Regions from separate parts of the Butyrivibrio sp. XB500-5 genome, predicted to be linked through region 2. Evidence: riboswitches for the same ligand, from Rfam matches in the RefSeq annotation. Region 2 holds a riboswitch; the other holds the start of a gene.
The links. Region 2 has a riboswitch for tetrahydrofolate ahead of D6856_RS05855 (folate family ECF transporter S component). Riboswitches for the same ligand answer to the same signal wherever they lie in the genome.
Positions count from the first base shown of each region.

Region 1: it holds a riboswitch for tetrahydrofolate, as region 2 does, so the genes downstream of both, D6856_RS00550 (folate family ECF transporter S component) here and D6856_RS05855 (folate family ECF transporter S component) in region 2, are expected to answer to the same signal.

Region 1 is NZ_RAIS01000001.1:118,946-122,364, reverse strand. Features, by position in the region: gene D6856_RS00565 (hypothetical protein) at 103-810, shown strand; gene D6856_RS00560 (DUF4309 domain-containing protein) at 839-1,345, shown strand; gene D6856_RS00555 (hypothetical protein) at 1,439-1,651, shown strand; THF riboswitch at 1,709-1,813, shown strand; gene D6856_RS00550 (folate family ECF transporter S component) at 1,877-2,443, shown strand; T-box leader at 2,532-2,795, shown strand; gene tyrS (tyrosine--tRNA ligase) at 2,881-3,419, shown strand, end outside.
Region 2 is NZ_RAIS01000002.1:254,070-257,488, forward strand. Features, by position in the region: gene D6856_RS05845 (hypothetical protein) at 1-241, opposite strand, end outside; gene D6856_RS05850 (bifunctional folylpolyglutamate synthase/dihydrofolate synthase) at 271-1,557, opposite strand; gene D6856_RS05855 (folate family ECF transporter S component) at 1,544-2,059, opposite strand; THF riboswitch at 2,123-2,219, opposite strand; gene D6856_RS05860 (hypothetical protein) at 2,383-2,901, shown strand; gene D6856_RS05865 (response regulator transcription factor) at 2,905-3,419, shown strand, end outside.

The DNA.
Region 1 (3,419 bases), on a different contig from region 2:
TATAGCCGTTAACGCCGGATCTTGTTGTTTTGTAATGTCAAAGGATCTGATTGATCAGTCAATCGATATATACGAGGTTGTGCGCAATGCAGAGGGTACGGAATGTTTGAGAAAAAATCCATAAGAGATCTCACATATAAAGAGCAATACAAAATCTACAAAGTTAGCTATATATATAAACACTTTATGCGACGTTTAGATGACTTGAATTATCCTAATATTCATATATCTACGACTTCATTGTCTCAAGAACCTGTGCAGTCCTATCTTGATGATGGCTGGATAGATTCAGGCTATGATTGGTATAATGCCGAATATTATTACCATAAAACTGTCGATATTAGAGATAATATCACCGGTTTAGAAGTTCTGTTTATAAAGAAAACTGATGAGAGAGACAAAGAAGTATTTGGATTTAAGGCCAAGACTTTATTTGGTGGATATCATTATCCGATACCGGAAGTATTAAGAGAAGATATTTGTAAGTTTATTTATGATAATGGATGTAAATCACGATTTGATTTTAAAGGCTTTCCGGATGATCTTAATCAAAAAATAGTAGATGAAGTAGCACAAAATATTATAGAAGAAGAATTCATAGCTTTGAAAGAGTATAAGATTTCGCTTAGAAATGCTTTTAATAATTCAATTGATAAGGTTTTATCTAAAAAGGAACAGTTGCACGCTTTTGTTGAAGCTGCAAAAAAAATAAAAAATCCGGCTGATATTAATTTATGTGAATCTCGAAGTAATATCGTATATGATTATATTTTGAATAATGTCTGTGAACAGGTAGGAATAACGCTTTAATGAGTTTTTAAAGGAAGGAGTAAATATCATGAAAACTAAACTAATCGGAATGATATTGATTTCATTATTAACCGTATCAATTGTTGGTTGTGGCATTGGCGGATCAAAAGGAGCTTCTGCAGATTCATCACAAGATGCTGCATTTGAATATAACGGAGTTACTGTGTCCATAAAGGATGAAAACATGGATAATGTTTTTGAAGCATTTGGACAGCCCGAGACCAAGGAAGGTGATAAACCGGGATTTTATTATACTTTCGATTCGGGTCTTGTTGGGGTGTCATCATATATCATAAACGAGATTGATGAAGAAAAAAGACAGGAATTTCCCGATATGATCTCTATTAAAGATGAGAATATCAAGACTTCAAAAGGAATAAGTGTCGGAAGTACAGAAGAGGAAGTTAAGGCCGCATACGGAGAAACTCAAGGTGTGTCTATAGATAGCATGAATATTTTAACTTATTCATTTGATGATTACACGATCTCTTTTGTGATCGATCAAACCGTCAGCGAAATAAAATATACGGGCTGATGTAAAAAAATATAATTTTTGCAACGTCATATCTTCTGTAATTGTGTATTATATAGTTGGTTAATATATACATAAATATAGGAGGTATGAAAAATGCGTATTTTTATTAAGACTTATCCGGATGATAAAAAGGCGACGGCAGTGAATATTTTGGGGAATATTGCTTGGTCAGCATTGTTTGCATGTGGTTTTGCCTACAAAATCATCCCCTCTGATGGACTCTATATGATCCTTGGAATTATCGGATGGGCAGTCGGATCATTCATTATCAAGGAAATCACCGATAAGATGGCCGGTGAAATGTAATAGTTGCAATTGAATAAAAGCGATGATATTATTTCTTTTGGAAAAAATATTATGAAGTGCAGAGTAGACGTTAGTGCGTTAAGTGCTCGGTGAACAGGGAGTTGTCATCGGGACGAAGGATCTTTTTCATGATCCGCGGTACTAATATCGCATCCCGCTGCTACATCGCTTGAGAATAATTATGCCTCCGGTGTGGTTAAAGGAAACTGCAAAGGAGGTAATTTTATGTCTGATTTTACAAACGAAACATTCAAAACAATCAAAACAAATCCCATCTCAAAATTCAAAGAAGTGAAAGTTATGACTTTCTGCGGACTCATGGCGGCGCTGGCCATTGTCCTTGGTAAAGTAGCCACAATCAAATTCGGTCCGTACATTAAAGTCGGATTCTCAGGGCTTCCGAACAGAATTGTTGATTACTTATTTGGACCTATTATCGGCGCGATTTTAGGAGGTTCACTTGATATAATCAAATGGTTTTTATCAAGTGACGGAAACTTCTTCTTTGGATTTACTGTTACTGCAATGGTTGCTTCTGTGATCTACTCATTTTTCCTTTACAAGAAGCCTGTTAAATTATGGAGAGTTGTAGCCGCAGAGCTTTGCGTAAAAATATCTTGTAATGTCGGCCTTAATACGTTATGGCTCAACATGCTTTACGGAAAGGCTATTTCATCAATCCTTCCCGGAAGAATCTTGTCCAATTCGATAATGCTTCCGATTGACAGTGCGATCTTGTTTATGATGCTCACGGTTATGAGCAAAGTTGTAAAGCCGTATTTTGAGGATTGATCGGTTATACTGACGGTATAAAGCATTTTGACTTTAATAGCTTGACATAAACGTGATATTTCACTAAAATTTGTTATCATATAAAACATAAAAGGCTGTGACCGGAATAAGTAAGAATCGCAAGCTGACAACAGAGAATTGCCGGGTGGTGAGAGGCGTAAGTTAAGGGCGATGATGAATACCTCCGTGAGCTGCAGAGCAGAAGATCATGTTTGATTTAGTAGGCTCTGACGGGACTGACCGTTATATCGGAAGAGTATCGTTCGTGATATTTCGCGGATCGTACTTGCTGAGGCGTATGGCGTGAGCTATATGTGAATGAAGGTGGTAACACGAATTATTCGTCCTTCGCAATCAGATTTGATTGTGAGGGGCGTTTTTTTTACAAAAAATAAGATCCTTCGCAATCGTGTATTCATTATCAGGAGGAAAAAGATATGAAGATTTATGAAGAGTTACAGGCCAGAGGACTGATCGCTCAGACAACTGATGAAGAGAAGATCAGAGAGCTTGTAAACGAAGGAAAGGCAACATTTTACATCGGCTTTGACTGTACAGCTGATTCGCTTACAGCAGGTCACTTCATGGCACTTACACTTATGAAGAGACTTCAGATGGCAGGAAACAAGCCTATTGCACTCATCGGTGGCGGTACAACAATGATCGGTGATCCTTCGGGAAGAACCGATATGCGTAAGATGCTTACAAGAGAAGACATCGATCACAACGCAGCATGCTTCAAAAGGCAGATGGAGAAGTTCATTGAGTTTGGCGAAGGCAAGGCAATGATGGTAAACAATGCGGATTGGCTTCTTAACCTCAACTATGTGGATCTTCTTCGTGAAGTTGGTGCTTGTTTCTCAGTTAATAACATGCTTAGAGCAGAGTGCTACAAGCAGAGAATGGAGAAAGGTCTTTCATTCCTTGAGTTTAATTACATGATCATGCAGTCATACGACTTCTATTACATGTTCCA
Region 2 (3,419 bases):
CAAAATCTCCGTTATCATCCTTATAGATTCCAAATGCCTTGGGCTTCTTATAATCCACGCCAATAAAAAAGCGGGTTACTTCAGGAGCAGGAAGCTTCCTGTCTTTGTACCACTTCTTTAATTCCTCAATGGTCTTGGGGCCCTTTTCATTCTTGTGTGATGGATTTGGGGCGCTGCAGTCGGGACATGCATGTAAAGTATCTTCGTAAGTATTTCCGCAATAATCACATTTAATCTTCATAAGGAATCCTCTCGGAGATTATCTTATACTTAAAAATTTCCAATTTCTTTTATCAGATACAAAGATCCTGCAATGCAGATAACTTCACTTTCCATAAGTATCCGGTCGTACGGAATCTTTTTTTCTATTATAATCGCTTCGACACCGCGAGTGTTAATCATTTTTGCAAGATCTAAAGGCTCCATGGTTCTTTTATTCGGAACCGCTGTGACGTAGCATTTATCGGCTATAGGCATAAGTTCATCCAGGATAATATCCACTTCTTTATCCGCAAGAAGTCCGAGTATAAACGTTATCTTTTTACCCGGAAAATATTCTTCCAAAGATTGCCTAAGGACCGCTGCGCCCTGTCTGTTGTGTCCGCCGTCGATGATGACATACGGATTTTCTTTTACGATCGTAAAGCGTCCGAACCACTCGGCATTAGCTATTCCCTGTGCAATAGCCTCATCGGAGATCTTAAAGCCTTTATCCCGCAGCTTAATGCAAGTGCATATTGCCAGCGCAGCGTTATCGATCTGGTAGGTTCCGAGAAGCTTTGTTCTGTAATTAACTCCGTTAAATTCAAACACCTGCCCCTGCAAACTTCTCTCGATCACTTTGGGAGAATCAAAATACACCAGACGAACGGCTTTTTCAGAGCATGTCTTTTCAAGAACATTTTTAACTTCGGGATTCTGCATAATAGGAGTAACGACAATTGTACCGGTCTTTATTATTCCCGCTTTCTCGGTAGCAATCTCGGTAAGTGTGTTTCCGAGGATCGACATGTGATCGTAGCTTATCGGAGTTATCACAGTGGCAAGCGGAGCCGGGATTACGTTGGTCGTATCAAGGCGTCCGCCGAGACTTACTTCCATGACAACGATATTGCAGTTCTTTTCCCTGAAATAAAGAAAAGACATTACGGTCAGAATCTCGTATTCACTTGGGTAAATACCTTCAGAGGCAAGCTCGTCATATGCAGGCTTTACCATAGAAAAGATTTCTGCAAAATCCTCATCCGTGATATCAACGTTATTTACCTTAAAGAGCTCGTTATACCTAAATAAAAAAGGAGAAGCAAACGTTCCGACGGTTTTTCCGGCTTCCATAAGAATTGATGTGATATAGGAAACTGTCGACCCTTTTCCGTTAGTGCCCGCAACATGAACATAGTTTAGGTAGTTTTGGGGGGTGCCGAGCCTCTCAAGAAGAGAAAGCTCGGCGTCCAATGAAAAGAAATCTTTCTTTGGATCTTTATTATCTTTTGGTGGTTCAAAATGAGGCAATTCCTCAAAAAAAGAAATTGCCTCTTCATAGTTATACTTCCGCATAATCTTTAATCCTGTGTAATGCAAATAAGAAAATTGATAATAAAATGTAGTTGATCGGTATCATGGCAAGTTCCTTTGGAAGTCTCGCCATAAGCGTGATAAAAAAGCCTTTTTTGATATACATGAAGTCAAGCCAGAAAGTATTCATGATAATTCCGACAACAAGAGTATGGACAAGTAAAGCGACGAGGATCCTTACGGGATGGAGCTCTTTTTTATAAAGGATTGCTCCGAAGATAAGGCCGCTTACAATTCCGCTTATAGTAAATCCGGGGAAAAACGGGCCTGTGGGTTTTACAAGGTATCCTCCGATATCAATAAGTGCTCCTACAACGGCCGCGATACCGGGACCGAGTGACATGCCTGCAACTGCGATCGGAAGAGAGCCGAAGCGGATCTCGATGATCTGGCTGATGGGAATCTTAAAAAATCCCAGTATTATTCCTACTGCCGTGAGCATGGCAGCAAGGGTGAGTATTCTTGTTTCTTTTAATTTATTCATATAAATACACCTCCTTGCAGTTTCCTTTTTACTACAACGGAGGTGCTTAACACTTCGCTATGTAGCAGCGGGATGCGACCATAAAACCGCGGACAAAACCTTCGTCTAAATGACAACTCCCTGTTCACTTAGCACTTGACGCTTTACAGTCTACTCTGCATTCTTAATTTCTTCTGTATTATAGGTGTAACTCGGAATAATATCAAGTATACTGTTATTAATCTATTTTTAATCTTACTCCAAGGATTGTTTAATTTACGGACTATATATTTGTCATTGTAAACAAAAACAATCTTTCCTAATGAGGAGAAAGGGAACACAAAATGGATGAATTTGAAAAGATTGAAAAATTAAGAACAAGAGCAGATGTAAGTTATGAAGAAGCAAAAGCAGCACTCGGCGAAGCAAACGGAGATTTACTTGATGCAATGATAATTCTTGAGAAGCAAGGAAAGGTCAAAGGACCCGAGCAGCAAGTACACTCCACGGAATATACCACGGATGCATCTTATGAGATGGTTCCTGTTGGCAAAGCTAAAGCTTGCAGTGGTGATTTCGGAAAGAAGGTAAAAGAATTCCTTAAAAGAGCCATTGATTTTCTTTCAAACAATTATGTTGAGATCACACGTAAAGGCGAGCACGTTATCAATATTCCACTTTGGCTTGCGATCCTTACGCTTATCTTTGGATGGTGGGCAGTACTCGTTCTTATAGTTGTTTCATTGTTCTTTGACTGGAATTATAAATTTTACGGAAAAGATGACCTCAAGAAGGCCAATGATGTAGTAGATAAAGCAAAGGAAACAGCCGAGCAGGTAAAAGACAGTTTCCGTGAGGAGTAATGCATGGCAGCGCATTTACTGATTGTAGAAGATGAAGAAAAACTGGCAAGATTCGTTGAGCTGGAATTGCAGCACGAAGGATATGAAGTCAGCAAAGCATTTGACGGAAGAGAAGGACTTAAGATGGCAATAGAAGGGGACTACGATCTCATTCTTTTGGACATCATGTTGCCGGGGCTCAACGGTCTTGAAGTTTTACGGCGCCTTATGCAGGATAAGCCGACACCTACAATATTGTTGACCGCAAGAGATGCGGTTATGGATAAAGTATCGGGACTCGATGGCGGGGCGGTGGATTATATCACCAAGCCCTTCGCCATCGAAGAGCTCCTTGCCAGGATCAGAGTTGCGCTTAAGCTTCACGGCAAGAATGCTGCGGGAGCTTTAAATACCAATGATACCGAGCAAAATTCCGAGGGTATCTACACCTGGCAGAAACTTCGACTTGATGAAAAGAAACGAGAAGTTACTTACGATGGCCATGGCATCACTTTGACCAATCGTGAGTTTTTGATGCT